DNA from 3 places in the Kitasatospora sp. MMS16-BH015 genome. Region 2 is predicted to be linked to each of the others. Evidence: riboswitches for the same ligand, from Rfam matches in the RefSeq annotation. Region 2 holds a riboswitch; each other region holds the start of a gene.
The links. Region 2 has a riboswitch for cobalamin ahead of CFP65_RS02635 (ABC transporter substrate-binding protein). Riboswitches for the same ligand answer to the same signal wherever they lie in the genome.
Positions count from the first base shown of each region.

Region 1: it holds a riboswitch for cobalamin, as region 2 does, so the genes downstream of both, CFP65_RS05165 (HoxN/HupN/NixA family nickel/cobalt transporter) here and CFP65_RS02635 (ABC transporter substrate-binding protein) in region 2, are expected to answer to the same signal.
Region 3: it holds a riboswitch for cobalamin, as region 2 does, so the genes downstream of both, CFP65_RS28085 (cobalamin biosynthesis protein) here and CFP65_RS02635 (ABC transporter substrate-binding protein) in region 2, are expected to answer to the same signal.

Region 1 is NZ_CP025394.1:1,194,326-1,204,722, forward strand. It holds gene CFP65_RS05135 (transcriptional regulator) at 43-546, shown strand; gene CFP65_RS05140 (hypothetical protein) at 661-1,518, opposite strand; gene CFP65_RS05145 (acyl-CoA thioesterase II) at 1,655-2,479, opposite strand; gene nusB (transcription antitermination factor NusB) at 2,607-3,047, opposite strand; gene efp (elongation factor P) at 3,050-3,613, opposite strand; gene CFP65_RS05160 (aminopeptidase P family protein) at 3,681-4,787, opposite strand; gene CFP65_RS05165 (HoxN/HupN/NixA family nickel/cobalt transporter) at 4,839-5,960, opposite strand; cobalamin riboswitch at 5,990-6,206, opposite strand; gene CFP65_RS05170 (metalloregulator ArsR/SmtB family transcription factor) at 6,307-6,669, shown strand; gene CFP65_RS05175 (2'-5' RNA ligase family protein) at 6,872-7,423, shown strand; gene CFP65_RS40130 (hypothetical protein) at 7,371-8,201, opposite strand; gene CFP65_RS05185 (Fpg/Nei family DNA glycosylase) at 8,211-9,020, opposite strand; gene CFP65_RS05190 (winged helix-turn-helix domain-containing protein) at 9,313-9,852, shown strand; gene CFP65_RS05195 (transposase) at 9,849-10,226, shown strand; gene CFP65_RS05200 (hypothetical protein) at 10,380-10,397, opposite strand, start outside.
Region 2 is NZ_CP025394.1:583,652-594,048, reverse strand. It holds gene metE (5-methyltetrahydropteroyltriglutamate--homocysteine S-methyltransferase) at 1-907, shown strand, start outside; gene CFP65_RS02650 (hypothetical protein) at 968-1,255, opposite strand; gene CFP65_RS02645 (ABC transporter ATP-binding protein) at 1,482-2,282, opposite strand; gene CFP65_RS02640 (iron ABC transporter permease) at 2,300-3,412, opposite strand; gene CFP65_RS02635 (ABC transporter substrate-binding protein) at 3,432-4,439, opposite strand; cobalamin riboswitch at 4,541-4,686, opposite strand; gene CFP65_RS02630 (adenosylcobinamide amidohydrolase) at 4,982-5,746, shown strand; gene CFP65_RS02625 (MarR family winged helix-turn-helix transcriptional regulator) at 5,819-6,376, shown strand; gene CFP65_RS02620 (ATP-binding cassette domain-containing protein) at 6,373-7,254, shown strand; gene CFP65_RS02615 (ABC transporter permease) at 7,214-8,083, shown strand; gene CFP65_RS02610 (DUF4253 domain-containing protein) at 8,120-8,932, opposite strand; gene CFP65_RS02605 (hypothetical protein) at 8,977-9,309, opposite strand; gene CFP65_RS02600 (hypothetical protein) at 9,398-9,772, opposite strand; gene CFP65_RS02595 (NUDIX hydrolase) at 9,894-10,361, opposite strand.
Region 3 is NZ_CP025394.1:6,526,131-6,536,527, forward strand. It holds gene CFP65_RS28075 (putative cobaltochelatase) at 1-1,304, opposite strand, end outside; gene CFP65_RS28080 (cobyric acid synthase) at 1,301-2,830, opposite strand; gene CFP65_RS28085 (cobalamin biosynthesis protein) at 2,827-3,849, opposite strand; cobalamin riboswitch at 3,929-4,075, opposite strand; gene CFP65_RS28090 (helix-turn-helix transcriptional regulator) at 4,280-4,945, shown strand; gene CFP65_RS28095 (S9 family peptidase) at 5,126-6,247, shown strand; gene CFP65_RS28100 (hypothetical protein) at 6,489-7,994, shown strand; gene CFP65_RS28105 (CDP-alcohol phosphatidyltransferase family protein) at 8,148-9,029, opposite strand; gene CFP65_RS28110 (phosphatidylserine decarboxylase) at 9,016-9,681, opposite strand; gene CFP65_RS28115 (acyl-CoA dehydrogenase family protein) at 10,197-10,397, opposite strand, start outside.

The DNA of each region.
Region 1 (10,397 bases), 610 kb from region 2:
CGTAGCCCACTCAACGCGAAGCAATCTCGTCCGGGGAGACCAATGTCCAGCGACTACGCGAAGCAACTCGGGGGCAAGCTCCGAGCGATCCGCACACAGCAGGGTCTCTCCCTGCACGGCGTCGAGGAGAAGTCCCAGGGTCGCTGGAAGGCCGTCGTGGTCGGCTCCTACGAGCGCGGCGACCGTGCCGTCACCGTGCAGCGCCTGGCCGAGCTCGCGGAGTTCTACGGCGTCCCGGTGCAGGAGCTCCTGCCCGGCGGCACCCCGGGCGGCGCGGCCGAGCCGCCGCCGCGCCTCGTGCTCGACCTGGAGAGACTGACTCAGGTGCCTTCCGAGAAGGCGGGCCCGCTCCAGCGCTATGCGGCCACCATCCAGAGCCAGCGCGGCGACTACAACGGCAAGGTGCTCTCGATCCGCCAGGACGACCTTCGCACCCTCGCCGTGATCTACGACCAGTCGCCCTCGATCCTCACCGAGCAGCTGATCAGCTGGGGCGTGCTCAACCCGGACGCCCGTCGCGCCGTCCGCGACGAAGACGCGAACTGAGTTTTTTAGCAGAAACGGTTAACCCAATGGGGGTGCGGGGAACTGCGCTGCCAGCCATGCACCTCGTGCACGGTTGCGCGCGCAGTTCCCCGCGCCCCCATGTGGTTGCCGTAATCAGCACACCGTCCCCAACGGGAACCCCGCCTCCGCAAAAGTGGTCGCCGCCGGCACGTACTCGTGCCCGCCGCTCTGCCAGGCCCAGGCCACCTGCCGGTACTCCCCGCAGGCGCCCCCGCCGCCCTGCGTCCCGGCCAGCACCGCCAACCCCGGCAGCTCCCGCGCGAGCCCGGCGCACAGCACGGCACAGACCAGGTCCAGGTCCTCGTCGTTGAGCCGCACCACCCCGTCCTCCCAGTGCAGCACCCGCGCCTGCGCCACCAGCCGCCCGCCGGGGGCCTCCACCGCGCAGCGGAAGGTGAAGGCGCCGTAGCCGGCGCCGACCAGCATCCGGCGGAAGGTCTCGGCCCCCTGCTGGTGGGCCCGCCGCACCTCGGCCGGCTGCCGCTCCCCCGCCCCGCCGAGCAGGCCGCCGGCCAGCAGCAGGTCGGCGTGGAGCAGGGTGAGGCCGTTCTCCCGGGCCCGGACCAGCCGGGGGATGAAGTCCCCGGCCAGCTCCTCGCCCTGGTAGGCGAGCAGTTGGGTCTGCAGGGCCGGGTTGACCAGGTACCGGTCCCGGGAGCCCTGCTCGGCCGGGTCCAGGCCGTGCAGCAGGCAGAACTCGGCGAAGTCCTGCGGGTGGAACATCCGCGCCCGCACCACGCCGAAGGACCGCTCGGCCTCGGCCAGCAGCACGGCGGTGTCCAGCAGGTAGGAGTCGAAGTCGGCGGCGTCGGTCAGCCGCCAGGGGCGGGCCCGCTCGAAGTCCGCGGCGCTGGTCAGGATGCCGGTGAGGAACGCCTGGTCCTCGCGGCGACGGCCGCCGCCTGGGGCGGCGCAGCGGGAGGTGCGGGGGTTGCGGCCGGTGCGGGACATCGGTGACTCCTGGTGCTGAGGTGCCGAAGGGGGCGGCAGTGCCGCTGCCCCCTTCCTCCCCCGCCCGCCGCTCCGCACACACACCTGATGTCACAGCCGTGTAACCGAGCGTGACGAAAGTCTGAGCGAAAGGCCCCTACCCGCGCGGGGCCCGGGCCAGCTGGCGGGACTGCGCGACCAGCCGGCCGGTGGAGTCCCAGACCTCGGCGTCCTCCTCGAAGTACCCGTCAGCCAGGTTGCGGGTGGCGTGGCTGACGAGCAGCCAGCCCGGCGCGGGCTTGGCCCGCAGATGGACCGTCAGCTCGATGGTCGGGGCCCAGCCGGGCAGGCCGAGGTCGAAGGTGACCGGCGGCAGCGCGTCGGCGACGAGCAGCAGGCTGAGCGGGTCGGGCTCGCGGCCGTCGGCCAGCTTGAACCAGCCCTGGATCCGGCCCTCGCCGGAGGGCGCGCCGAGCGCCCAGCCGACGGTGGCCGGGTCGAGCCGAAGGTCGAAGCGCTCAAGGAGGGCGGCCTGCTCGATCAGCTGCCTGGGGGCGTGCTCCACGCCGATGCACTGCTCGGGCGGCGGCAGCTGGGGCGCCTTGGCGCTGGTGCGGATCTCGCCGCCGCGCCCGGTCAGGTCGCCGTAGGTGGCGAGCACCCGCAGCCGCTCCTCGCCGCCCTGGCGCATGACCGCCGTGCCGGTGGAGAGGCTCTTGCCGGTGCGCACCACCTCGGTCTCCACGCTCACCGGCCCGGGCACCGAGGCCGAGAGGTAGTACCCGCTGATCGAGACCGGGTCCGGGTGCCCGTCCTCGCCGTGCCGCAGCGAGAGCGCGTGGCCGGCCACCGCCAGCAGCAGCCCGCCGTTGACGCCGCCGCCGATCTGCCAGCCGGCGTCCAGCTCGCCCTCGTACCGCCCGGGCTCCACCGGGGTGAGGGCGATGCCCTGGTCGAACTCGCTGCGGGTCGCGGTGGTCATGGGTGGTACGCCCTTCGTCCAGGGATGTTACCGGTCAGTAGCCAACATACGCCAGGGGCTCCTGAACCGGAACACGTGAAGGCCGCCGGACCTTGCGGTCAGGCGGCCTTCACGAGCGAACGGGGTGTCAGGCCCGGCGGATGGAGGGCTTGAGCTCCATGAACCGCGCCAGCAGGCCGTTGACGAACGCCGGGGAGTCGTCCGTGGAGAACTTCTTGGCGATCTCGACGGCCTCGTCCAGGACGACCGCGTCCGGGGTGCCGTCCTCCCAGATCAGCTCGTACGCGCCGAGGCGCAGCACGTTCCGGTCCGCGATCGGCATCCGGTCCAGCGTCCAGTCCACCGAGTACTGGGCGATCAGGTCGTCGATCCGGCGCGCGTGCGCCACGTAGCCCTCGATGAGCTGCATGGTGTACTCACCCACCTGCGGGGTGCCCTCGTCGGGCTGCGGGTCGCGGGCGCGGCCCACCCAGTCGGCGAGCACCTGCTGCGGGTCGACGCCGCGGTGATCGGCCTCGAAGAGGATCTGGAAGGCCCGGGTACGGGCCTTGCTCCGTGCGGATGACACGATTACTTGACCCGGCCCAGGTAGCTGCCGTCGCGGGTGTCGACCTTGATCTTCTCGCCGGTGACGATGAAGAGCGGGACGGCGATCTCGGCGCCGGTCTCCAGGGTGGCCGGCTTGGAGCCACCGGTGGAGCGGTCGCCCTGCACGCCGGGCTCGGTGTGCGAGATGACCAGCTCGACGGAGGCCGGGAGCTCGATGTAGATGGCGGAGCCCTCGTACATGGCGACCAGGGCCTCGAAGCCCTCGAGCAGGTACTTGGCGGCGTCGCCGACGACCGACGGCTCGATGGTGATCTGGTCGTAGGTGTCCGTGTCCATGAACACGAAGTTCTCGCCGTCCTTGTACGAGAACTGCATGCCGCGCTTGTCGACGTTGGCGGTCTCGACCTTGGTGCCCGCGTTGAAGGTCTTGTCGACGACCTTGCCGGTCAGGACCTCCTTGAGCTTCGTGCGCACGAAGGCCGGGCCCTTACCGGGCTTGACGTGCTGGAACTCGACGACGGACCACAGCTTGCCGCCCTCCAGCTTGAGGACCATGCCGTTCTTGAGATCGTTCGTGGAAGCCACGGGCGCACTTACTCCTGATATAGCTGTCAAGGAACCAAGGGGTGCGGCCTGCTCCCGCCGGGGCGGTTCACAGGGCGAGGAGCTCCTTGGTGGTGATGGTGAGCAGCTCGGGCCCGCCCTCTTCGAGGGGGCGCACCACGAGGGTGTCCTCGATCCGGACCCCGCCCTTGCCCGGGATGTGCACCCCTGGGCCGACGGTGACCGGCACGCGGTTGTCCAGTTTACCCATGTCCGCGGGGCCCAGACGCGGCGCCTCCCTGATCTCCAGGCCGATGCCGTGGCCGAGTGGGTGTACGGACGTGTCCTGGTGGCCCGCGGCTTGCAGGATCTCCCGGGCCGCCTGGTCCGGCGCGTGCTGCGCCACGCCGGGACCGAGCGCCTCCCGGGCGGCGCGCTGGGCGCGGAAGACCAGCCTGTGCAGCTCGACCTGCCAGGGCGCGGGGGCCGCGCCGATCACGAAGGTCCGGGCGGTGGAGACGCCGTAGCCCCGGTACTGGGCGCCGAGCACCACGGTCAGGAAGTCGCCCTCCTCCACCCGGCGGTCGGTGGGCTGGTGCGCCTCCTGGCCGGAGTGGCTGCCGGTGCCCACCGAGACCGGGAAGGCGGCCCGGTCGGCGCCGTGGTCGATCATCCGGCGCTCCAGCTCCATCGCCAGGTGCCGCTCGGTGCGGCCGACCAGGATGGATTCGAGCAGCTCGCCGAGCGCCTGGTCGGCGATCTCGGCGGCGATCCGCAGGTCGGCGATCTCGTGCTCGTCCTTGACCACCCGCAGCCGCTCCACCGCCTCGCCGAGGTCGGTCAGCCGGATGCCCTCGGCCAGCCCGGCCACTGCCCGGTGCCGGGTCACCGTGAGGTCGTGCTCCTCCACCGCGAGGTCGGCCACCCGCAGCCGGCCGGCGGCCTCGGCGGCCACCAGCGCCGAGTCCTCCCCGGCGGCCACCGGCAGCCGGGCCACCTCCGGGTCGAGCAGGTGCTCGCCGGTGTCGTCCGGCGGCAGGTCCTCGGGCAGCGCCAGCAGCGCGCGCTCCCGGGTCAGCAGCAGCGTCGCACCGCAGGGGGAGCAGCCGGTCAGGTACCGGACGTTGGCGGCCCGGGTGACCAGGGAGGCGTCCGCCCCGAGGGCACTACAGTGCTCGCGCAACCGCTCACGCCGGGCCAGGTACGCATCAGCCATGCTCACGAGCCTACGGAGCCCCGCCGCACCCCGCCTGTCAGGCGCACCCGGTCAGGAGGTCTTGCCGGCCCACCTGCGGTCCACCTTGGCCAGCTTCCAGTAGCCGATCGCCAGCGCCCAGACCACCACGAACAGGCCGACGATCGCGAAGCCCACGTTGTCCAGGCTCAGCTCGGAGATCCAGCCGGACACCGGGTCGGTCAGGTCGAACTTGTCGTGCGCCACCGAGACCAGCTCGATGGTGCCGATCACGAAGGCGACGGCGATGGAGAGCCCGGTGATGGTCAGGTTGTAGTAGACCTTGCGGACCGGGTTGGAGAAGGCCCACTGGTAGGCGAAGTTCATGAAGGTGCCGTCCAGGGTGTCGAACAGGCTCATCCCGGAGGCGAACAGCAGCGGCAGGCAGACGATCGCGTACCAGGGCAGCCCGGCCGCCGCGCCGGAGCCGGCCATCACCATCAGGGTCACCTCGGTCGCGGTGTCGAAGCCGAGGCCGAGCAGCATCCCGACCGGGTACATCTGGCCCGGGCGGGTGATCGAACGGGTGGCCCGGCCGAGGACGCGGTTCATGAAGCCGCGCGAGTTGAGGTGCTGCTCCAGCTCCTGCTCGTCGTACTGCCCGGCCCGCATCGCCCGGAAGACCCGCATGATGCCGGTGAGCGCGGCCAGGTTGAGCGCGGCGATCAGGTAGAGGAAGGCCCCCGAGGTGGTCGTCCCGATCATCCCGAGCACCTTGTGGGTGGTCGACTCGTCGTCCATCAGCGTGCCGGCCAGCGCGGCACCGCCGGCCACCAGGCCGGCCATCACCACGACCATGGTGGAGTGGCCCAGCGCGAACCAGAAGCCCACCGAGACCGGCCGCTTGCCGTCCGCCATCAGCTTGCGGGTGGTGTTGTCGATCACGGCTATGTGGTCGGCGTCGAAGGCGTGCCGCATGCCCAGGGTGTACGCGGTGATGCCGAGGCCCACCCCGAACACCTGGGTGCCGACCTTGTAGTTCTCCGGCACCACCAGGAAGAACAGGGTGCCGAAGGCCGCCACGTGCATGGCCAGGATGACCAGCATCAGGCCGACGGTCCGGGTGGTGTCCTCACGCTTCCACCGGAAGCCGGCGGGGGCGGTCGCCGCCACCGGGACGGCACCCGGGGCAGCACTGATTTCGGGCAGGGTCATCTGCGGTCACGCTCCAGCACCTCGTGGATCACTTCGTGAAGTGCCGTGGCCGGTCTCCTGGCTTACGGGTCAGCGCACCCGCACCCGGCCTTCCCGGACTGACGTCCAGTGACCCTCCGTTCGTACGGTGAGGTTCGTACGGAGATGGTGCGGGCACTACCCGATCACAGTGGCGAGGGCCGCTCCGGGCTGGGACCTTGATGGTCCGTCACCGGCTTCCCGAGCACCACGGCGTGGAACACCGTAGGGGTGACGGCCCATGACCTGCAAGCCTGCACACCTGTGCAGGTGTCGCACATCACGCCCCACCGGAGCCGCCCCGGCTCAGGATGAGACAATCAGGGGCATGCATCTCGTCCCCGCCGACCGCGCGACCCACCGGACCATCGACGGCCACCGGGTCTGCGAGGCCATCGCCGCCATCGGTGACACCGAGCACGTCCGGGCCTGGGCCGAACGCTTCTCCCTCCTCGCCGACCCCGGCCGGCTCGCCATCCTGCTGGCCCTGCACGAGACCGGCCCGCTGGCCGTCTCCGACCTCGCCGTGGCCACCGGGATGAAGGACACCGCCGTCTCCCAGGCCCTGCGCCTGCTCCGCTCCGCCGCCCTGGTGGCCGGCGACCGCGACGGCAGGATCGTCCGCTACCGCCTGGTCGACACCGCCATCGCCGAGGTCCTGGCCCACGGCGTCCTCGGCCACCGCGACTGAGCCCGCCCGGGCCCCCGACCCTCGCGGCGCAGCGCAGCCACCCGCCGCCCCTCCGGCCCCTCGGCCCCACGCGACGCTCACCCCCGCGCGCCCCACCTGTCCCCCGGCCTCGCTCGTCTCTCCCCTCCCTTCCCTCCCGTCTCTCCCCTCACCCGGCCGTAAATACTTCGTCAGTTCGGCCCGGGCTCCCTACGGTGATCACATGCAGACCGTGGAGCTCACCTGTGCCCCCGAGTTCGACGCCGCCGTCCGCGAGGTCTGGCAGCGGCTCTCCGACGGCGGCGTGCCAAGCCTGGCCCGCAACACCCACGCCGGCCACCGCCCGCACCTCACCCTGGCCTGCGGCACCCTCTCCCCCGAGGCGCTGGCCCGGGTCGACGAGCTGCTGGCCGCATCCCTCCCGCTGCCCGTCCGCCTCACCGGCCTGCTCTCCTTCAGCGCCCGCAGCCGCCGCCGGGTGCTCGCCTGGTCGGTGGTCCCCGGCTACGAGCTGGTCCGGCTGCACCACCGGATCTGGCAGCTGCTCGCCGACTCCCCCGAGCCCAACCCGTACTACCTCCCCGGCCGCTGGTCCCCCCACCTCGGACTCACCCGGCGGCTGGAGCCCGAGGAGCTGGTCCGCGCCCACGACCTGCTGGGCCGCCTCCCGGACCTCACCGGCGAGTTCGACGCCGCCCGCAGCTACGACACCGACACCGAGCTCACGGTGCCGCTGGGCGCGGGGCGGCCAGCAGCCCGTGCAGCGAGCGGGTGAACGCGGCCACGAACCGCTCCCGGGTCTCCTCGTCCAGCAGCTCCAGCGAGAGGTACGGGTTGAGGTCTTCCAGCTCCACCAGCAGCAGCTCCCCGGCCGCCGTCCGGCAGGCGTCCACCCGCTGGATCCCGTGCGGGAGCCCGTTCCACTCCACGAACCGCTGCGCAAACGCCAAGTCCGCCTCGCTCGGCTCGTACCGCTCCAGCAGCCACCGCGCCGCCGGGTCCGGGGCGTACAGCGCGTACTGGCACTCCTGGTCCACGAAGTAGAAGGACACCTCGTACGCGAAGTCCACCTTCGGCTGCACCAGCATCCCCGCCAGCTCGGCCCGCTCCAGCTCGGCCGCCGGGAGGACCGCCATCCCGATCGAATCCGCCCCCTGCACCGGCTTCACCACGTACTCGGGCACCTCCGGCAGGCCGTCCCAGCCCGCCTCTGCCGTGGGTATCACCGGATACCCGGCCGCCGTCAGCTCGACCAAGTAACCCTTGCCCGCCATGTCGGCCTTGCCACTCAGCGGGTTGTACACCCGGATCCGCTCCCGCCGGGCCCGGTCCGTGTACTCCTCGTACACCTCCCGGTGGTGCAGCACCGGCCCGCTGTTGCGCACCACCACGGCGTCGCACCCGCCCATCAGCCCGGTCACCTCGGCCGGCGGGCAGGTCACCACCTCGAACTCCGGCTCCAGCCGCGCCGTCAGCCAGCGGTCCTCGGCGCCGTAGTCCCGACCCTTGGCCGGGTAGTCGAAGTCGGTCACGTACACCACTCGCGGTCGCATCCGGCGACCCTAACGCTGCTGGCAGCGGGGACACCAGAACAGATTGCGGGCCGCGTGCGACTCCGTCCGCACCTCGGTGCCGCAGACCAGGCAGGGCATCGCGGCCCGCCGGTACACGTAGACCTCCCCGCCGTGGTCGTCCACCCGCGGGGGGCGGCCCATCGCCTCGGGGGTGTGCTCGGGCCGGACGGTGTCGATCCGGCCGGCCCCGACGCCGTCGTGCATCAGGTCGACCAGGTCCGCCCAGATTGCCTTCCACTCGGCCTCGGTGATCGCCTTGCCCGGCCGGTGCGGCGCGATCCCGAGCCGGAACAGCACCTCGGCCCGGTACACGTTGCCCACCCCGGCCAGGATCTTCTGGTCCATCAGCAGCGCGGCGATCGTCGTCCCGCTCCGCGAGATCCGCCGCCAGGCCGCCGACCCGTCCTCCCCGGCCCGCAGCGGATCGGGGCCGAGCCGCCCGTGCACCGCCGCCTTCTCCCCCGGCGTCAGCACCTCGCAGGTGGTCGGCCCCCGCAGCTCAGCCCAGGACTCCCCGTTCTCCACCTTCAGCCGCACCTGCCCCACCGGCTCCGGCGCCTCCCCCGCCCCGAAGGTGAACCCGCCGTACAGCCCCAGGTGCACATGCAGCCAGGCATCCCCCTCGAACCCGACGAACAGGTGCTTCCCGTGCGCCTCGGCGCCCTCCACCACCCGCCCGTCCAACACAGCCGCCCCCTCCGCGAACCGCCCCTGCGGACTCGAAACCCGGGCCAGCCGCCCCCCGAACAACCGCGCGTTCTCCCCCGCCAGCCGATGAATGACGTGACCCTCAGGCACCCCGACTCCTCCCAACCGCACCCACTCGAACAGCCTCCATTCTCCCGGACCTCACTGACACCCTCCGGACAGTGCCCACCAGGCCCCGAACCGACCAACACGCGGCCCGCCCCTGGCTGAAGGACGAGGCGCGATGGTGTTGCGCGAACTGCGACGCTCCCTCTGATCGCTGTCGGGCGCTACTGTCACGTCAAGCGACATGGCTTTCAGAGACAGCCGTTACTGAACTTGATTGGGTGATGTCGGAGCCGTTCGCGTGACGGTGGCCGGTCTGATCCGGTAGCCCTGGACCGTGAGGTACGCGCAGGGCGGCAGGTTGACCGACGCCGGGAGGGCCGTGAGGGAGCGGGTTCGGCTGCAGGCCGTGGAACGCTTCGAGGGCGGGCGGAAGAACAGGGCGATCGCTGCCGCGCTGCGGGTGAGCGAGCGGTCCGTCGAGCGGTGGCGCCGGGCCTGGCGGGAGTGTGGCGAGGCCGGAGTCCTGTCGAAGGGATCGCCGGGCCGACCGCGGCTCAGCGACGCGCAGGTCACTAGGCTGGAGCGGGAGTTGGAGCGCGGCCCGCTGGCCCACGGCTGGAGCGACCAGCGCTGGACCCTGGCGCGGATCAAGACGCTGATCGGCCGTCTGTTCCACGTGAGCTACACGGTGGAGGGCACGTGGCAGTTGCTGAAGCGGCATGGCTGGTCCTGGCAGCAGCCCGCCCGGCGGGCGATCGAACGCGACGACGCGGCGGTCGAGGTCTGGAAGAAGGAGACGTGGCCGTTGGTAAGAGCACCGCGGCGGAACGCGACGCCTGGGTGGTCTTCGAGGACGAAGCAGGGCAGTCGATGACGCCGCGGCGCGCGAGGAGTTGGGGCCGCAAGGGGTGCACTCCGGTGGTCCGGGTGCGAGGCCGAGGCTCGGGCCGGGTGTCCATGGCCGGGCTGACCTGCTACAAGCGGGGGAAGCGGTCTCGGATGTTCTACTCGGTCCGCGAGTACCGGGGCCGCGAGGGCGAGCCGAAGGGCATCGGCTGGCGCGACCTGCGTGACCTGCTGGTCAGGACGCACATGCAGCTCGGCGGCCCGATCGTGCTGGTATGGGACAACCTGCGTATGCACCTGGTCGAACCGATGCGCGAGTTCATCGCCGACCACGCCCACTGGCTCAGTGTCTTCCAACTTCCGAGCTATCCGCCGGACTTGAACCTACAAGAGGGGTTCTGATCGCTGGTCAAGCGCGACATCGGCAATCTCGCCGCAGCCGACCTCGGTCAGATCACCCGCGCCGTCAAGCGCAGGCTCAAGCAGATCCAGTACCGCTCGGAGTTGGTCGACGGCTACCTCGCCGGCACCGGCCTGTCCCTCGCGACGCAGTCGTCAGAAGCTGCCGAAGAA
Region 2 (10,397 bases):
CGCGTACCGGGAGCGGATGGCGGCCGAGGTGCGCGAGGTGATCGCGTACCAGGAGAAGGCCGGGCTCGACGTGCTGGTGCACGGTGAGCCCGAACGCAACGACATGGTCCAGTACTTCGCCGAGCAGCTCACCGGCTACCTGGCCACCCGGCACGGCTGGGTGCAGTCCTACGGCACCCGGTACGTGCGGCCGCCGGTGCTGGCGGGCGACATCTCCCGGCCGCAGCCGATGACGGTGGACTGGTACCGATACGCGCAGGGCCTCACCGACCGGCCGGTCAAGGGCATGCTCACCGGGCCGGTCACCATGCTGGCCTGGTCCTTCGTCCGCGACGACCAGCCCGCGGCCGAGACCGCCCGGCAGGTGGCGCTGGCGCTGCGGGCGGAGGTGGCGGACCTGGAGGCGGCCGGTGCGGCGGTGGTGCAGGTGGACGAGCCCGCGCTGCGCGAGACGCTCCCGCTCCGGGCGGCCGGCCGTCCGGCGTACCTGGCCTGGGCCACCGAGGCGTTCCGGCTGGCCACTTCGGGCGTCCGGGCCGACACCCAGATCCACACCCACATGTGCTACGCCGAGTTCGGCGCCATCATGACGGCGATCGAGCAACTCGACGCGGACGTCATCTCGTTGGAGGCCACCCGCTCGCACATGCAGGTCGCGGGCGAGCTCGCCGAGGCGGGCTACCCGCGCGAGGTGGGCCCGGGCGTCTGGGACATCCACTCGCCACGGGTGCCGAGCACCGGAGAGGCGCTCGCCCTGCTGCGCGCCGGGCTGGCCGCCATCCCGGCCGAGCGGCTCTGGGTCAACCCCGACTGCGGCCTGAAGACCCGTGGTTGGCCCGAGACCCGGGCCTCCTTGGACAGTCTGGTGGCCGCGGCGCGGCAGCTGCGCGGTGAACTCGCGCTCTGAGCAAGGAGTGTGGGGCGGGCGCCGTCAAGCATCCGCCCCACAGCACACACTGACGGACTGTCAGTGCGAGCAGTTGACCGTGACCTCGGCGAACCAACCGTCCACCGAGTTGCCGTCCACCCAGTCGACGCCGCCGGCCGAGCACTGCGCCTTGGGGTAGCCCGCGTTGGCGGCGTTGTTGTAGGCCGCGATGTACGCGTACTGGATCGCGGCGCTGGAGCTCGACTTGCCGGCGGAGGTGCCCGTGAAGCTCGCCGAGGTGGTGGCCGAGGCGGGGATGGCGGCGGCGGTGAGCACCAGGGTGCCGGCGGCGACGGTGGTGGCGAGCACGGTGCGGAGCGACTTCACGGTGGAGTCCCTTCGGGGGCGGTCCGTTGGTGGCTAGTGCATTCATTCAGGCACTGCCGGAGCGCGGTGTCATCAGCTGGGACGGAAGTCGCGGCCTGTTGGCCGGTTGCTGACAACCGGTGGCGGGGTCAGCGGGTGAGGAGGTACTTGGTGGACGGCACGCCGCTGTGGGTGCTGCAGTCGTGGGTGCTGCACACGGTGGTGCAGGTGACCGGGTCGAGGTGACCTACCGAGTGCGGGTGCGCAGCGGGGTGACCACCGGGCGGCCGTCGGGGTCCGTGGTCACCGCGACCCGGGCCGCGTAGACCCGGGCGATCAGCTCCTGGGTGACCACCTCGGCGGGCGTGCCGCTCGCCTCGATCCGCCCCCGGTGGAGCAGGGCCAGCCGGTCGGCGTACTGGGCGGCGGCGGTCAGGTCGTGCAGGGTGGTGAGCACGGTCAGGCCGCGGGTGCGGCGGAGGTCGTCGACCAGGTCGAGGACCTGCTGCTGGTGGCCGAGGTCGAGCGCCGAGGTGGGTTCGTCGAGCAGCAGCAGGCGCGGCTCCTGGGCCAGGGCCCGGGCCAGCGCGGCGCGTTGGCGCTCACCGCCGGAGAGGGTGGCCAGCCCGCGGTCGGCGTGCTGCGCGAGGTCGAGGGCGGCCAGGGTCTCGGCGGCGGTGCGGCGGTCGCGCTCGCCCGGAGCGGCGAGGTAGCCGAGGTGCGGGGTGCGGCCGAGCAGCACGTAGTCCCGCACGGTCATGTCCGGTGGCAGCACCGGGTCCTGCGGCACGTACCCGATCAGCCGGGCCCGCTCGCGCGGCCGGAGGCGGGAGACCTCGGTGCCGTGCACCCGCACCGTGCCGCGGTGCGGGAGCAGCCCTGCGACGGCCCGCAGCAGGGTGGACTTGCCGGCCCCGTTCGGCCCGATCAGGGCCAGCCAGCCGCCGCGCTCGACGGCGCAGTCCACCCCGTGCACCACCGGGGTACGGTCCAGGTCCACCTCGACGCCGACCGCCGAGAGGCCGTCGGCCGCGTGCTGTCCGCTCACGTCCGTACCGCCTGCCGTCACGTCCGCACCGCCCTGGTGGAGCGGAGGATCCAGACGAAGAGCGGGGAGCCGATCAGGGCCGTGACCACGCCGATGGGCAGTTCGGCCGGGGCGACCACGGTGCGGGCCAGCGTGTCGGCGAGCACCAGGAAGGCCGCGCCGACCAGGAGGGAGAGCGGCAGCACGTGGCGGTAGGAGGAGCCGGCCAGGCGGCGTACCGCGTGCGGGACGATGATCCCGACGAAGCCGATCAGGCCGCTGACCGCCACCGCGCTCGCGGCGGCCAGCGCGCAGGCGGTGACCACGGTCAGCCGGATCCGCCCGGGGTGCAGGCCCAGCGAGCGGGCCTCCTCGTCGCCGACCGAGAGCACGTCGAGGTGGCGCCCGTGCAGCAGCACGACCGTGCCGGCCACCGCCAGGTAGGGCAGCATCTGCCAGGCGCGGTCCCAGGAGGAGGTGGAGAGCGACCCGAGCAGCCAGGTGTACACCTGCTGGATCGACTCGGTGGAGCGTTGCAGCACGTAGGTCTGGACGGCGGTCAGGAACATCGAGACCGCGAGCCCGGCCAGCAGCAGGGTGGCCGTGCCGGTGCCGCTCGCCGCCCCCGCCAGGTAGGCGAAGGCCACGCCGGTGAGCGAGCCGACGAAGGCCGCGATCGGTACCGCCTGCGGCGAGGAGCCGCCCAGCGAGACGATCGCGATGGTGGCGCCGAGGCCGGCCCCGGCGGAGGAGCCGAGCAGCGAGGAGTCGACCAGCGGGTTGCGGAACACCCCCTGGTACCCGGCCCCGGCCAGCGCGAGGGCCCCGCCGACCAGTGCCCCGAGCACCACCCGGGGCAGCCGGATCTGGAACAGCACGGCCTGGTCGAGCTGGTCCAGCCCCGAGCCCAGGTGCACCAGCGGCAGCCGGTCGAGCAGCGCGGCGGCCGTGGCGAACGGGTTGAGGTTCGCCGCCCCGGCCATCGCGCCGACCAGCACCGCCGCGACCAGGAAGGCCACCGCGAGGCCGTAGGCCCGCAGGGTGCGGGCGGGGCGGCCGGCGCCGATGTCGCTTGTTGCTTCTGCGGTCGTCGCTGCCGCGGTCGCCGGGCCGCTCGGGGCCTGGGCCGGCTCGTCCCCCTCGGCGGTCACGCCGTCAGCTCGCCCTCGGTCACTGGGCCGGGGCCTTCTGGACGGCCTGCGCGATGGCGGTGACCAGCTCGGGCAGGCGCGGCCCCCAGCGCGAGGCGATGTCCTCGTTCAGGGCGACGATCCGGTTGTTCTTCACGGCGGGCACGGTGTTCCAGCCGGGCCGGGCCGCGACCACCTGGGCGGTCTGGCCGCCGCTGGCCGCGCCGCTGTCGGTCAGGAAGATCAGCTGCGGCTGGGCCGAGACGATGTACTCCTGCGCCAGCTGCGGGTAGCCGCCGTCGGCGGTCTTGGCGGCGGCGTCGGCGATGTTCTTCAGGCCGAACAGCGAGGCGACCTGGCCGACGAAGGTGGTAGAGGTGGCCGAGTAGTAGGGGTTGGCGCTGACCTCCCAGAAGTAGCTCTGGTCGGTGTGGCCGCTGCCGGCCTGCTTCACCGTGTCGGCGATCTTCGTCTTCATGTCGGTGACCGTCTTGCTCGCCTCGGCGCTGTGCCCGGTGGCCTGGCCGATCCGCTCGATCTGCTGGTACGCGTCGTCCAGCTTGGCGGCGGCCGGCTCGATCATGACGGGCACGCCGAGCTTGGTGAGGCCGGCCACCAGCCCGTTGGTGTCCTGCGAGGCGATCACCAGGTCGGGGTGGTAGACGACGATGGCCTCGATGTTCGGGGTGAGCCCGCTGAGCGTCGAAGTCGGTACGCCGGTCGGGTAGTTGGAGGAGGAGTCGACCGCGACGACCTGCTTGCCGGCGCCCACCGCGTAGAGGTCCTCGGTGGCCGTGGGGGAGAGCGAGACGATGTGCTGCGGCTGGCTCTTGAGGGTCACGGCGCCGTTGGCGGCGGTCACGGTGGCCGGGAAGGACGCGGCGGCGGCCGAGGGAGAGCCGCTGCCGCCCGCGCTCCCGGAGCTGCCGGAGCCCCCCGAACTTCCGCAGCCGGTCAGCAGGGCGGTGGCCGCCAGGAGCGCCGTCGCGGTGGCGAGGGTGCGGGCGAGCGGCGAGCGCGGCCGGAGCTGGTCGGGGTGGGGCGTCATGCGCCGCTTCCTCCTGTGCGGTCGGGAAGCGGTCGATCCGCCGGACGGCAGCACCGAAGGCAGACCGGCTGGGACGGATCGCCCCTTCCTGCGAGGGTCGATGTCGGAGCGCGGCAGGAGGCGACCTGGCTCGGCCCCGGGCGGGGCCTCACAGTTGCGGGACAGCGCCGGAGTGGCCCGTTCGTGCTGGGCGTCACCGGCTTCGCTGCCTGACACGCTGTCGGACACCTGCACGATTCTGCAGGTGTCCGGCAGCGCGACACTAACACGGGGTTGAGGCCGTGGTGGTCCGGCGCGGCGAATGGGTCGGCCGCGTGGGCGGCCGTGCGGCAGGTCGTGGTGGTGTGGCGCGGCAGCTCGTGGTGATGCGGCGCGGTCGGTGATGGTGCTTCGGTGGGGTCGGTGGTGACGGTCCACTGCTGTGATCATCGGTCTGCTCGGGCCGGGTTAGGCTCGCCCGGCGGGCCGTCGGGGGCTCGTCGTGACGGGAGTGAGAGTTGGGCGGGGCGAAGGTGCGGCCGAGGGTGGCGCGGGGTGCTCGGATGGAGGACGGCGCCTGCCGTCACCACCTGGTCTGGCGGGCCGGCCCCGGCTGGCGGATGGTGAGCAGTGCGGTGCTCGGCGGCGGTCTCGGCGAACGCGGCTGGGTGCTCAACGCCCAAGTCCGGCCCGGCTATGCACGGATGGACCCGGCGCAGCACCTGGCCGAACTCGCCGCCGCCGAGGGCCTGACCGGCCCGGGTGTCGGCCTCATGACGGCGGCCCAGGTCGACGACGCCACCTGGGCCGAGGACACCGACGTGACCGCCGTGGTGACCACCGGCATCGGCGTCCCCACCTGGGCCGCCGCCGCTGCCCCGGCGTCGGCCTCGTTCGCGCCGTCGGCCCCGGATGCGGGCCCTGCCGCCGTGGCGCTCCCCGGCCGCCGCTACGTACCGGGCACCATCAACATCCTCGCCGTCGTACCGGCCCCGGTCGGCGACGCCGGGCTGGTCAACCTGCTGGCCACCGCGACCGAGGCCAAGGTGCAGGCGCTGCTCGACGCCGGCTACGACTGCTCGGGCACCCCGTCCGACGCCGTCTGCATCGCCGTCCGCACCCCTGCCCCCGGCCTCACCCCCGATCTCTTTGGCGGACCCCGCTCCACCTGGGGTGCCCGCCTGGCCCGCGCGGTCCACGCCGCAGTCCTGGCCGGCGCCGAACTCGACCGCACCCGGCGCGCGTCTGGCCCACGCCCCGACCACGCGGTGCCCGGGCCGGCCTGCTGCCTGGGTGATCTCCTGCTCGGCGCGACCGAGTCCACCTGAGCCACGGATCGGGCTGTCTTTCCTTGTTCTCGGTCTAGCCAGATGCCTCTCAGTGAGAGCTAATATGACAGTGTGACGACAAAAGGGCTCGGGGCGCCCGAGGGGGCGCTCGGCGGGGAACTGGCCGGGCTGCTGGTGGGGATCCAGCGGCTGGTGCGGCGCAGGCTGCGGGAGCGGCTGACCGAGCCGAGGCTGCGCGGTGCGCAGGTGGAGCTGCTGCGGTTGGTGATCGATACGCCGGGGCTGCGGGTGTCGGAGGCCGCGCGGGAGCTCTGCCTGGCGGGTAACTCGGTCTCCACCCTGGTCAACCAGCTGATCGGGCTCGGCCTGCTGCGCCGGGAGACCGACCCGGCGGACCGGCGGGCCGCCCTGCTGCACGCCACCCCCGAGGCGGTCGCCCGGCTCTCGGCCTGGCAGGCCCGCCGGACGGCGCTGGTCAACGAAGTGGTCGCCGGCCTGCCCGCCGAACAGCGGGCGACCCTGACCGCCGCGCTGCCGGCGCTGCGCGCAGTCGCCGAGGGCCTGCGAGAGGCGGGGGACTCGGGTTCGGATGGCTTGCTCCCGGGCGGCGCGTCCGTAGGAGGTTCGGCTCCGGGCGATTCGTTCCAGGGCAACGGGAGGGCGGGGTGAGTGCGGTGAGCGAGAGCGGCGGTACCGAGGCCGTGGTCTGCCACGGGCTGGAGTACACGTTCCAGCGGGGCCGGCGGAAGGAGGGCGGGACCCGGGCGGTGGACGGGGTCGACCTGACCGTGCACACGGGTGAGGTGTTCGGGCTGCTCGGGCCGAACGGGGCCGGGAAGACCACCACGATCCGGGCGATCACCACGCTGCTGCCGACGCCGGCCGGGATGGTGCGGGTGTTCGGGCACGACGCCGGGCGGGAGCGCACCGAGGTGCGGCGGCTGCTCGGCTACGTACCGCAGCAGCTCTCCGCCGACGGCGGGCTGACCGGGCGGGAGAACGTCGAACTCTTCGCCCGGGTCTTCGACGTGCCCCGCTCCGAGCGGGCGGCCCGGGTGGCCCAGGCGCTGGTGGCGGTGGACCTCACCGAGGCGGCCGACCGGATGGCCGCGACGTACTCGGGCGGCATGGTCCGGCGGTTGGAGCTGGCGCAGGCGCTGGTCAGCGCGCCCCGGCTGCTGGTGCTCGACGAGCCGACCATCGGGCTCGACCCGATCGCGCGGGCGGGGGTCTGGGAGCGGGTGGACGCGGTGCGGCGGGCGACCGGGATGACCGTCCTGGTCACCACGCACTACATGGACGAGGCCGACCGGCACTGCGACCGGATCGCCCTGATGGACCGGGGCCGGATCCGGGCCCTCGGCACGCCCGAGGAGCTCAAGGCCCAGGTGCGGGAGCAGGATCCCGCCCTGGCCGAGCCCACCCTGGACGACGTGTTCCGGCACTACTCGGGCCGCGGGCTGACCCGCGGCGAGAACGGCGAGGCCACAGAAGGAGGTTTCGGTGATGTCCGTCGTACCCGTCGTACCGCCGGCCGGGTCGGCTGAGCCGGCCGGTGCGGATCCTGCCGCCGAGCTCGGGCTGCTGCTGGTCCCGCCGAGGGCGCGGACCGGCTGGCGGGTGGTGCCCGCGCGGGTGGTCGCGATGTGCACGGTGGAGCTGCAGAAGCTGCGCCACGACCGCACCGAGCTGTACACCCGGGCGATCCAGCCCGCGCTCTGGCTGCTGATCTTCGGCGAGACCTTCACCCGCCTCAAGGCCATCCCGACCGGCGGCATCCCCTACCTCGACTACCTGGCGCCGGGGATCATCGCGCAGTCGGCGATGTTCATCTCGATCTTCTACGGCATCATGATCATCTGGGAGCGGGACTCCGGGGTGCTCACCAAACTCCTGGTGACCCCGACCCCGCGGGCCGCCCTGGTCACCGGCAAGGCGTTCGCCGCCGGGGTGAAGGCGGTGATCCAGGCCGCCGTGGTGGTCGTCCTGGCGGCGGTGCTCGGCGTCGGCATGACGGCCAACCCGCTGCGCCTGCTCGGCGTCGCCGCCGCCGTGGTGCTCGGCTCGGCCTTCTTCTCCTGCCTCTCGATGGCGATCGCCGGCGTGGTGCTCACCCGCGACCGGCTGATGGGCATCGGCCAGGCCATCACCATGCCGCTCTTCTTCGGCTCCAATGCCCTCTACCCCGTCCACCTGATGCCCGGCTGGCTCCAAGCCGTCAGCAAGGCCAACCCCCTCAGCTACCAGGTCGACGCCCTCCGCGGCCTCCTGATCGGCACCCCGTCCCACCTCCCCCTCGACTTCGCCGTCCTCGCCCTCGCCACCGCCGCCGGCATCACCGTCGCCTCCTCCCTGCTGGGACGCCTGGCCCGCTGACGCCCCGGCCCGCCGGGAGCGCGCTGACGAGTCAGGTCAGTCCCACCAGAAGTCCCAGCCGTGGCAGCCGATGAGCCGCCCCGCGTACGCGGCCACTGTGTGCGGGTGGTGGTTCTGCCAGATGTTGTCCGGGCAGAACGCGAAGTGTTCGGCGGCCACCAGGAGAGCCTCGGTTGCCGTGGTCGGCGGCGCGGCGACGCTCAGGTGGAGCGTCGCGGAGCCGACGCCCACGACCCGGGCGCCGAACCGCTCCTCCCAGTCGGCCACGACGGCGGCGAACTCGGCGGTGTCGTTGGCGTAGTTGACGGGCCCGTCCCAGCCGACGGCGGCGAGGGCGTGTGCTCCCGAGCCGGCCGCGACCAGGCCCAGCCGGGAGTGCGGTCGGCGAGCGAGGAAGTGGCGCGCGTAGTCGACGGCCGTGGCCATCGGGTCTGCGGTCGGCCGGAGGGCCGGGGCAGGCCCCGGCCACACCCGACCGAAGGGCGCGGTGACAGCCAGCCGGTCAGCCGGCGACAGCACGTCCTCCTCGTCGTCCACGCTGGTGTAGCTCCGCCACCACCTCCCGAGAAGCTCGGCGGCGTCGTGGGCCTCCGGAGACGACATCCGTTCAGGGAAGAGCTCGCCGGCGCCCCACGGCCTGAACTCGCCGTCGTGCGGGTCTCGGGAATCGAGGAGCAGCGGCCAGACGCCAGTGCGGCGGTGGTCGCCGTACAGCTGCGCCCAGAGTCCGGCCTTGGTCGGCCCGTCGGACATCCAGAGGGCTCGGACCTCTCCGTTGCCCTCGTCCGACCTGATCATCCGGCCAGCAGGGAGCGCGGCCCGGACGACCGACAGGAGCTCAGGGGTCATGAGCTGATGCTAGATCCGGCTGCTGACACCGAAGCCCCGATGGCCTACTCCGACTGCGGGAGACGCATGTCCCGCAAGGGGTCCCGGTGGAGCACTTCCACGTACATGATCCGCGTGTCCACGACGTCCAGGACGAGCATGCCTTGCGCTGGCGCCAGCAGCACGCACCGATGGTCCGGACCGTATGCCTTCCCAGCCGGATGCGGCGCTGTTTTGAAGCTCTGGCAGAAGTCGTCACCACAGCCGCACTCCGCGACCAGGCGGAGATCTGCTGCGAGGAGGGCCAGCTCCTCCTCACCCTCTTCCTGCAGAAGGCCGATCAACTCCTCGGCGAGGTCGGGGAAGACATGACGGACAAGGGGATGCTCCGGACCCATGGGGTAGCACACTACCCAACGCCCTTGCGTCCCCTGAACGGGTTTGCCTTGGCAGTGCGGTGGGCGTCCCGGCCAGCCCCCGCGCTCGTCACAAGGGGATCAGGACATCCTGGTGCGCGCCGTCGAGCACGAAGCCGTTGTCCAGCCGGACCCGTACCGTCACCTGGGCGCCGCGCTCCTGGTGGGCGGCCCACTCCGGTCGGAGTTCGGCGATCTGCGACTCCAGCCGCTCGCGGCTGGCCTCCGGCATGGTGTGGCCGTAGTCGGTCAACAACGCCGTGAGCCGCTGGTACTCGAGGGACTCCTCGCTCTCCGGCAGCTCCCCGTCGACCCGTTCGACGGTGCCCTCCAGGCCGGCCGCGAGCGAAAGGAACCCGACGGCCATCCCGTGCTCCCCGGCCACCGCCTCACCGAGCCCGAGGTCCTCGCCCAACCTGACGCGCCGGCCCTTCTCCAGGGTCATCCGTCCGCTACCTCTCGTCGCTTCCGTCCATGGGTGCCGCCGACCTGGTCGGTCCGCAGCCTGACCATTATCCGACGTCAAGTGGGGGTGGGAGAGCACCGGGCATCCGGGTGCTTCCGGTTCAGCGGACGACGGGGTACCGGCCGTCGCGCCAGTCGTTCACCCGCTTGCGGATCGCGGCCACCATCGGCAGGCCGTCGGTCTGCTCGGGCGTGAACCAGGCGGGCTCGAACGACTCGTCAGAGACGCGGAGCCGGCCGTCGACCGGGCGGGCGAGCAGGCAGATCGAGTACTCCTGCCGTACCTCGCCGTCGTCGTACGCGAAGACGTGCCCCGGGTTGGTGTAGGTGCCGACGAAGCCGATGATCTCCACCTCGATGCCGGTCTCCTCGTGGGTCTCCCGAATGCCGCAGTCGGCCAGGGACTCACCGATCTCGTGCTTCCCGCCCGGGAGAGCCCACATCCCGTTGTCGGCCCGCCGCTGCAACAGCACCCGCCCTTCAGCGTCGACCAACACCACGCTTGCGGCCGGCACCAGGCTGTTCGCCTTGGGGGCGTCCGGGTCGTCCTCGTAGTCACGCCTCGGCATGCTGTCCCTCCGGGACCGTCCAGACGTCACGGCTGG
Region 3 (10,397 bases), 5.9 Mb from region 2:
CCGGCCGCCGCCACCGGCCCCCCGGCCGGAGCGGACCCCGGTGCCGGGGCCTCGGACGCACCAGGAGCACCGCCGGAAGCGGCATCCGACGGAGCCTCGGGCGCAGCCGGCGGAGTCTCGGGCGCGGGAGCCCCGCCGCCCCCGCCGTCCCCGCCGCCCGAGGGGCCGTCAGGCCCGTCCGACGGTCCCTCGGGACCGGGGTCGTCATCCCCCGGCCCCGTACCGTCAAAAGGGTCGCTGCCCTCCGGAGCCGAGTCCTCCGCAGAGTCCGCCTCGGCCTGCTCGGCCTGCTCGGCCTGCTCGGCCAGCGTCCGGTCCAGCTGCTCCTCGTCGAGCCCCGGCGCGTCGAAGGGGTTCCGCCGCCGCCGGTGCGGCAGGGCCAGCTGCGCGGCCTTGCGGACATCCTCCTCCAGCACCTCCACCCGGCCCTCCCAGGCGGCCAGCGCGACGGCCGTGCGGGCCATCACGATGTCGGCCCGCAGGCCGTCCACCTCGAAGGCGGCGCAGACGGCGGTGATCTGCCGCAGCGCCCGGTCGGTCAGCTCCACCTGCGGCAGCAGCGCCCGCGCGGTGGTGATCCGCTCGGCCAGCGCCTCCTCCTCGGCCGCGTACGCAGCCGCGAACGAAGCGGGGTCGGCGTCGTACGCGAGCCGGCGCCGGACCACCTCGGCGCGCTCGCCGGGCTCCCGGGTGGCGGCGATCTCGACGGTGAGGCCGAAGCGGTCGAGCAGCTGCGGGCGCAGCTCGCCCTCCTCGGGGTTCATGGTGCCGACCAGCAGGAAGCGGGCGGCGTGCCGCACCGAGACGCCCTCGCGTTCCACGTAGGAGCGGCCCATCGCGGCGGCGTCGAGCAGCAGGTCCACCACGTGGTCCTGGAGCAGGTTGACCTCGTCGATGTAGAGCACGCCCCGGTGCGCCTTGGCCAGCAGGCCGGGCTCGTAGGCCTTGACGCCCTCGGCCAGCGCCCGCTCCAGGTCGAGCGAGCCGACGATCCGGTCCTCGGTGACACCGACCGGCAGCTCCACCAGGTGGGCGGGGCGGTCCACGCCGGTGGCCGAGGCGTGCGGGCCGTCCGGGCACTGCGGGTCGGCGCCGGCCGGGTCGCAGGCGAACCGGCAGCCGGCCACGGTCGCTATCGACGGGAGCAGGCCGGCCAGGGCCCGCACCATGGTCGACTTGGCGGTGCCCTTCTCGCCGCGCACCAGCACCCCGCCGACGGCGGGGGAGACCGCGTTGAGCAGCAGCCCGAGCCGCAGGTCGGCCATGCCGACGATCGCGGTGAACGGGTATCGGACGTCAGTCATTCGGCACTCCTGAGGCTCTCCTGGGGCCGGGGCGCGCCCGGCGGTACGAACGGCAGACCCTCGGCGGGCACCCCGCCCTCGATCAGCTTCCACAGCGCGTCGGTGTCGGCGTGCTCCTCGATCAGGTCGCCGAGGCGGTCCAGGCGCTCCTCCCGGGCGGCGGCGAAGCAGGTGTCCGGCGCGGGCACGAAGGCCCGGCCGGCCAACTCGGCCACCTCGCGCAGGAAGGCGCGGCGGAAGCCGTCGTTCTCCAGCGCGCCGTGCCAGGTGGTGCCCCAGACCGCCCCCTCCCGGCAGCCGTCGAGGAACGCCTCCCCGCCGAGAACCGCCACCACCCCGTGGTGGATCTCGTAGCCCTCCACCCGCTCGCCGTACGCCTCGCCGACCGGCCGGGCCAGCACCTTTTCCCGGCCGAACTCGACCCGGGTCGGCAGCAGCCCGAGCCCGGGCACCCGGCCGGCCCTGGACTCGACCTCGTCCACGATCTCCCGGCCCAGCATCTGGTACCCGCCGCAGACCCCGAGCACCGGCCGCCCCTCGGCGGCCCGGGCCAGGATCGGGGCCTCCAGCCCGCGCTCGCGCAGCCAGGCCAGGTCGGCCACGGTGGCCCGTGAGCCCGGCAGGATCACCAGGTCGGCGTCGGCCAGCTCCTCGGGCCGGGTGGCCCAGCGCAGCAGCACGCCCGGCTCCTGGGCCAGGGCGTCCAGGTCGGTGAAGTTGGAGAGCCGCGGCAGCCGCACCACGGCCACCCGCAGCACGTCGGCGCCGTACGGGCCCTGGACGGACCCCCGGTCGACCACGGTGGTCAGGTCGAGCGAGTCCTCGGCGTCCAGCCAGAGCCCCGAGAGCATCGGCAGGGTGCCCAGCACCGGACGGCCGGTCAGCTGGTGCAGCATGTCGAGCCCGGGGGCGAGCAGCCGCGCGTCGCCGCGGAACTTGTTCACGAACCAGCCGGCCACGTGCCGCTGGTCCTGGGGGGAGAGCAGCGCCAGTGTGCCGTACATCGCGGCGAAGACCCCGCCCCGGTCGATGTCGCCGACCACCACCACCGGCAGGTCGGCGGCCACCGCCAGGCCCATGTTGGCGATGTCCCGGTCCCGCAGGTTGATCTCGGCGGGGGAGCCGGCGCCCTCGCAGACCACCACCTCGTACCGGGAGCGCAGATCGGCCAGGCACTCCAGCGCGCGCTCCAGCAGCACCGGCTTGCGCTCGCGGTAGTCCAGCGCGCCGACCTCGGCAACCGGCTTGCCGAGCAGCACCACCTGGCTGCGCCCGTCGGCCCCGGGCTTGAGCAGCACCGGGTTCATCGCCGCCTCGGGCTCGATCCGGGCGGCCGCCGCCTGCATCGCCTGGGCGCGGCCGATCTCGGCACCGTCGGCCGTGACGAAGGAGTTGAGCGACATGTTCTGCGCCTTGAACGGCGCGACCCGCACCCCCTGCCGGGCCAGCCAGCGGCAGATGCCCGCCGTCACCACGCTCTTCCCGGCGTCGGAGGTCGTCCCCGCCACCAGCAGTGCCCCGCTCACGCCGCTCCCTTTCGTCGTACATCAGCCACCTTCAGGGGCGCGGGGAACTGCGCGAGTCGGAAGACACCCTTCCGGCGACCGCTTCTCCCGGAATGACTTGCACCCCGAAACGCCCCAACGAGACCGGTCACACCCAGCGCAAGCAGCCCGACCCGCCGCGAAAGCCGACAGGCCCGCTCCACGTCATCCACCGTCACCGCCCGCAGCTCCGCGCCGAGCACCGGCCGGTGTTCCACTCGCTCGCCGTACTGCAGCGTCCCGCCCAGCCGGACACCCAGCGCGCCCGCGAAGGCCGACTCCGCCTGCCCGGCGTTGGGGCTCGGGTGCGCGGAGCCGTCGCGCCGCCAGACCTTCCACGCCGTACGCGGCTCCGGCGCCGCCGCCACGGTGAGCAGCGCGGTGAGCCGGGCGCCGGGCCAGCCGGCCACGTCGTCCAGGCGGGCGGCGGCCCAGCCGAAGCGCAGGTAGCGGGGGGAGCGGTGGCCGACCATCGCGTCCAGCGTGTTGACGGCGCGGAAGGCCAGCAGGCCGGGGGTGCCGGCCAGCGCGCCCCAGACCAGGGCGTTGACCACGGCGTCGGCGGTGTTCTCGGCCACCGACTCGACCACGGCCCGGGCCAGCTGCGCCTCGTCCAGCCCGCTCGGGTCCCGCCCGCACAGGTGCGGCAGCCGCTGGCGGGCGGCGGTCAGGTCGCCGGCCCGCAGGTGGCCGCCGATGGTCCGGGCCTCCCGGGTCAGCGAGGTGCCGCCGAGCACCGTGAAGGTCGCGGCGGCGGCCAGCCCGGCCCGGCGGCGCCCGAGCGCCCGGTCGGCGAGCACGGCCCCGGCCGCCACACCGCCCACGCAGAGGGCGGTGTGCAGCGCCCCCACGCCCCGGTGGTCGCGCCAGAGCGCCCGCTCCAGGCGGTGCGCGGCGGAGCCGAACAGGGCCACGGGGTGCCCGCGCCGGGGGTCGGCGAACAGGGCGTCGGCCAGATAGCCCGCCGCACTGCCGAGGGCGAAGGCGGTGCCCCGCCTCAACGCGCGCACTGCGCAGCGGGCATGGGCAGCGGTACGTACGCCACGGTGACGGGTGTCCTCACTCAGGGTCCGCGCCCTGGCTCGACGAACCGGAGGTGAGAGTCTCCTGGCTCCCGGGGCCCTGAACGGGCTGCCCGGTGACAGTGGCGGGACCGCGCCGGACTCGCACCGGCTTCCTCTGCTTGCCTCCGTTTGGCTGAAAGATCCCACCACGCGCCCCGACCGGGAGTCAACAAACCACCCCGGTGGGCTTGGTCACCAGCGGCCCCCGCCGGATGCCCCCGACGGTCCGTCAGTACCTCCGAAGCAGGTGCCCTGCTCACCGGGGCCGGGCTGTGCGATCCGCCAGGGCCCGTCCGGGCCCGGCGGTCGGGCTTCGTGCGTTCAGCGGCTGGGGGACGACCGAAATGCCCCCGTACGGTCAGGGGGCATGCGACGCAGACCGCTTCCTCCTGCCCCCACCCCCGTGCCCTTCTCCCCGTCCGCAGCCCGCGCCCACCGCGCCGGCCTGGGCCTCACCCCGGACCAGGTGGCCGAGGGCCTGGCCGCCCACGGCGTCCGGCTGCTCCCGGGGCACGTGCTCGCCTGGGAGACCGGCCAGCTGCACCCCACCGAGGAGGAGTTCGTCGCCCTGGCCCGCGCCCTCTGGTGCCCGCCCGCCCAGCTGATGGGCACCCCGCCCGCCACCCTGCGCGACTTCCGACTCGCCCGCGAGCTCACCCAGGAGCAGGCCGCCGCCCGCATCGGCCTCACTCTCCCCGCCTACCAGAAGGCCGAGGCCACCGGCCGCTGGACCGGCGACGAGGACCAGACCCACGCCCTCGCCCTCACCTTCGACCTCCCCCTCCGCACCCTGGTCACCGTGACCGGCCGTCAGTCCGAACTCGACCAGCGCCTCCGCAGCTGCGTGGACGGCCGCTGGCAGGCCCAACTCAAGCCCGTCGCCCGCCTGGTCCCCGCCCCGCCCGAAGCCCTCTCCGCCGCCCTGGCCACCCTCCAGTCCGAGTACCAGATCCCCCTCCACTGGGGCACCCCGGCCGCCGCTCCGACCACGCCGCTGGCCGAACGCTTCTGGCACCTTCTGGGAGAGCGCTAGTTGCACCATCAGGGGAGCAGCCTGGGCATCCATGTAGGACAGCAGCAGAGTGCACGGTCGGCCGCGCCGTTCCCCGCGCCCCTGGAAACCCCAGCTGGCGTACCAACGGTGGCAACAATCCGGCCTCCGTAGTGAACTGGGCGACGGACCACCCGTCACCCCATCCCCCGGGAGAGTGCCATGCGCCGGCAGACCGCCGCCTTCACCGCCGCAGCCGCCGTCGGGGCCGGAGCGGCGGTGCTGCTGCTCGGCCGCAAGGTGTCCGAGCAGGCAGTGCGGCCCGGTGCGCTGCCGGCCCCCGGCGGGCCGCCGCCGGTGTTGAAGGTGGTGCAGCTGGCGGCCGGCCGGATCACGCTGACCCGTACGCCGGAGGCCCTGCGCCCGGGCAGGTACGCGCTGGAGTGGGGCGAGGACGGGCACGCGGTGGTGGGCGAGGTGGTCGGCCAGGACGCCCGTACCGTGACCCGCCGGCTGGAACGCGCCGACACCGGCACCCTCACCCCCGGTACCCAGCTGCGCCTGACCCCGCGCGTCCTGCGGGGCGACCCGACCTCCGCTCTGGCCCTGCCGTTCACCGAGACGACCGCCGCCGGGGAGCTCGGCCCGCTGCCGGCCTGGCTCACGCCGGGGGTGCGCGGCACCTGGGTGGTCCTGGTGCACGGCCCCGGCGCGGACCGCGAGCAGGCGCTGCCGGTGCTGCCCACCCTGAGTTCGCTCCGTCTGCCGACCCTCACCGTCACCTACCGGGGTGACGCGGGTGCGCCGGCCTCCCCGGACGGGATGGGCCACTTCGGGGAGACGGAGTGGCGGGACGTGGAGTCGGCCGTCCGCCTGGCGCTCGACTCGGGCGCGGGCCGGGTGGTCCTATACGGCTGGTCGCTGGGCGCGACCATCGCGCTGCAGACCGCCGCCCGCTCGGACTGGCGGGACCGGATCGCCGGGCTGGTGCTGGATTCGCCGGTGCTCGACTGGTCGGAGACGGTCCGCCGGGGCGCGGTGCTGGCCGGTGCCCCGGCCGAGCTCGCCGGGCTGGGGGTGCTGGCGGCCGAGGGCCGGACCGGGGTGGATCTGGCCGGCTTCGCCCGGCTGGCCTCCGGCGCGGACCTGGAGGTGCCCGTGCTGCTGCTCCAGAGCCCCGAGGACGCCGTCGCACCGGCCCTGGCGGCCACCGCCCTGGCCGAGCGCCGCCCCGAGCTGGTGAGCCTGCACAGCGTCCCGGGCGCCGCCCACGCGGCCCTGTGGAACGCCGACCCGGACGGCTACGCGGAGGCGCTGCGCCGCTTCCTCACTCCCCTGCTCTGAACCCTGCTCCGACCCCCTGCCCCGGACCCCGCCGCGGAACGCCCCCGGTGCGCCCCCACCGTGCTTCCGGAACACCCCGGAAACCTGACCTGACCATGGCGTGTCCATGGCACGAACCTGTCGCCGGGCGCCCCGGTTTGCGGCGGCTTGCCCGATCTTCGGCGGCTCCCGGCCCCGGAACCCGAAAGAACCGGGCGACCGGATGTGACAGAAGGCCCGTGCACGGGGAAGACTGCACGGCGTGACGTCTCGGAATCCGCGCGACCGTGATGCCCCGCTCCAGCCGACGATCGGTACCGGTGCGACGGTGACCCGTCTCCCGGGAGCGGCCCGCCGTCCTGATGGCCCCCGCTCGGCCGACGCCCTCGGCCCGGGCCGCCGCCGCACGCCCGCGAAGCCCGGCCGGGGCCGGGTGCCGGTGCCGGACGGCTTCCCCGCCCCCGCCGAGCTCGCCCCGTTGGCCCGGCGGATGCTCGCCGACGCCGTGCGGATCGCCCGCTGGGCCGGCGAGCTCGACCAGGTCGACAAGCGCGGCGAACTGCTCCCCGAGGACGCCCGCGCCGCCGGCCGCGCCCTCGCCATGACCGTCGGCGCCGCCGCCAAGGCCTGGGGCCAGGCCCTGCTGATCGGCCTGGTGGAGGCCCGCGACGGCGGCGCCGCCCCCGGTTGGCGCCTGCACGCCTGGGAGCACGACGACGAGGCCGTGGTCCGCGGCTGGTCCGCCCTGTTCGACGCCTGGACGCTGCTCGCCCCCGTCCCGCCCGCCCCGCTGCGCGGCGTCTTCGCGCTGCTCGCCGGTCAGGCCGTGGACCAGGCCCCGCAGCTGCTCTCCTTCCTCCACCTGGTGGACGGCCCGGTGGCCGACAGCGAGCTTCTGGAGCTGCTCCGCCGGGGCCTGGACGAGCGCCGCCACGGCGCGGGCACCGGCACCGCCGTGCTCTCGCCCGTCCCGCACGCGGCCTCCGCCGTCTCCGCCGTCCGCGGCACCTGCCGCGAGCCGCAGTTCGACACCCCGCCGGCCCTGGCCGACGTGGCGGCCGTCCTGGACTGGATGCTGGACGGCCTGGCCGCCGTCGGCGCCGTGGTCCGCCGGGACGAGGCCGCCGAACTCTCCCCGCTCGGCCACTGGGCCGTCCGGGCCAAGCTGGAGGAGATCTGCACCGTCGCGCAGACCGCCGCCGGCCACATCGAGCAGAGCGCCCTCGAACTCCTCGACGCCTGCGCCCGCTACTCCCCGGGCCCGGCCCGGGCCGAGTACCGCGCCTGGGTCGCCGCCCGCCCGGCCGACCGCGCCGTGGCCGAGCTGCTCGACGCCGCCCAGGGCGAGGACGCCCTCCGCCGCGGCCTCGCCTTCGAGGCCCTCCGGGTGGCCGGCGGCACCGCCGAACAGGCCGTCCGCGCCGCCGTCGACCTCCCGGTCCTGCGCCCCTACGCCCTGCTCTGGCTCGCCGAGCAGTCCGAGGAGGAGGGCATCGCCCCCTCCGACGTGCTGACCGCCGAGGACGCCGCCTGGCTCTGGGTCGACACCGCCGCCGCCGTCCTCGACCACGGCGAAACGGAACTCCTGGTGGGCCACGTCGAGGGAGCCTCCGCCGGCGAGCCCGTCCGCCTCTTCAACCGCGCCCGCCAGTCCGGCCACCCCCGCGCCGCCTCGGTCCTGACGGCCGTCAGCTCCGTCCACCCCGACCCGGCGGTAGCCAGAGCAGCCAGGCGGAGTGCTTTCAGCGTCCATAGAGGCGGGGCGTAAGTTGCACTACCAGAGGCGCGGGGAACGGCGCGGCCAGCCACCCACTCCGAGCCACTGAGGTCACAGCAGCCCGTTGCACTATCGGCGGTGCACATACGGAAGGGCCCCACTCCGGTTCCCCCGGAATGGGGCCCTTCACCGTTCAAAGACCGCTCAGCAGCCGCGCGACTCCGCGCGGCGTGCCCGCACGTCCCCGACCTTCTGCCCCACCTTGCGGCGGATCACCAGCAGCGGGGCCATCGCGGCCAGCGTGATCTGCGCGATCGCGCCGATGTGCATCAGCGTGTCGCCGCCCGGCAGGCCGGCGGCCCAGGCCGCCAGGCAGCCGATCGAGACCACGATCCAGCAGAGGGTGGCGGTGGCCAGCAGGCCCTGCGGCTTCGGGTACTCGATCCGCGAGACCATCAGGTACGCGACGCCGAAGATCATCGCCAGCCCGATCAGCATCGGCGGGTCGAGCAGCACGATCGCGATGACCGTCATGGCCCCCATCGGGCAGGGCATGCCCTGGAAGACCCCCGGCCGCATCTTGACGGCCGAGAACCGGGCGAGCCGCAGGACGACCGCGAGCAGCACCGTCAGCGCGATGAACGCCGAGAGCTGCTGGTTGCTGTCCGGGGAGACGATGCCCCAGACGGCCACGAAGTACGCCGGCGCGATCCCGAAGGAGATCAGGTCGGCCAGGTTGTCCAGCTCCGCGCCCAGGGCGGAGGAGCGGAGCTTGCGCGCCACCAGCCCGTCGAAGAGGTCACACATCGAGCCGATCAGCAGCAGCGTCACCGCGGTGGCGGCGCTGTTGCGGTTCGGCGAGGAGGTCTCCCCGGTGAGGTGCGGCATCAGGACCCCGGTGGTGATCGAGTAGATCGCCAGGAAGCCGCAGACGGCGTTGCCCAGGGTCAGGAAGTCGGCGGTGGACAGGTGCTGGGGCGAACGGGGAGCACGGAGCTCGCGGTCGCGCGCCCAGCGGCGGCGGCGCAGGTCCGTCTCCTCGTCCTCACCCAGGCCGACGAGGGTCTCAGGATCAGTCACGGTCAAGGCGCGTCACCCCGGCAGTGGTCTTCTGGCCCACCTCGACGCCGACCTCGACGCCGGGCGGGAGGTAGGTGTCGACGCGGGAGCCGAAGCGGATCAGGCCGACCCGCTCGCCCTGCTCGACCTTGGTCCCGGCGGCCATGTACGGCACGATGCGGCGGGCCACGGCCCCCGCGATCTGCACCATCTCGATGTCGCCGAGCTCGGTGTCGAAGTGCCAGACGACCCGCTCGTTGCGGTCGCTGTCCTTGTTGAACGCCGGCACGAAGCCGCCGGCGATGTGCTCCACGGAGGTCACGGTGCCGGGCAGCGGCGCGCGGTTGACGTGCACGTTGAGCGGGCTCATGAAGATCGCGACGCGGGTGCGGCCGTCCGGCCACGCGTCGATGCTCTGCACCACACCGTCGGCGGGGGAGATGACTCTCCCGGCGGTGATCTCACGCTCGGGGTCACGGAAGAACCACAGCATGCCCGCGCTCAGCGCACAGGCCGGAACGGCCGCGATGGCCCACTTGCCGCTGCGCCGGGTGAGGGCGGTGGTGATCGCGGCGGTGGCCAGGGTCGGCACGAACCAAGGGGTGGCTCCGCGGGCGATCGTCACGCGAGGGCGCCGACCGGCCGGAACGGAGGTGTGAGGGGACGGGCTGATGGGCATCGAAGACCTTAGTCGCGGGGGATCATGGCCGCTGGACGGGGGCCACCGCGGGGATCGAGTGAAAAGGGGACGGCTGCTGTCCCGGTGGATGCTATCGGGACCAGGCGGTAGGTGGGCAAGCCGCCTGCATGTTCAGGTGTCCTTAGCGGTGCCGATCTATACCTGCTATGTGTACGACCGTAGCTCGGGGGGTGGCGGTTCCCCAAGGGGTCGCACGTCCCGCGTGAGCCATGTCTCAATACGAACAGCACCCTTGGTCGGGCACCGTCGGTCGGTTACGGGAGCGCGGGGGCGGCCGTAGGGCGCGCACCGCGAGATGCGCGCCCTACGGCCCTTTCCCCGGGGCCGCCCGGCCGCTCCCCCCGACTGACCAGGTCGGGGATCGAGGCGGCCGGAGCGGCTGGCGGAGGCCGGGCCCGCACGCCCGGCACTCCTGGTTCGGTGGCCGGGGCGCAGCGGCCACCGGCGGATTCGAAATCCGGGCGGCCGGGCTGTTCTGCCCCGGAGCGGCCGTACTACTCGGCGATGCGGTACTCCTCGAGCAGGCGGCGGCCGACGATCATCTTCTGAATCTCCGCAGTTCCTTCACCGATCAGCAGCATCGGGGCCTCGCGGTAGAGCCGCTCGATCTCGTACTCCTTGGAGAAGCCGTAGCCGCCGTGGATGCGGAAGGCGTCCTCCACGACCTCCTTGCAGTACTCGGAGGCCAGGTACTT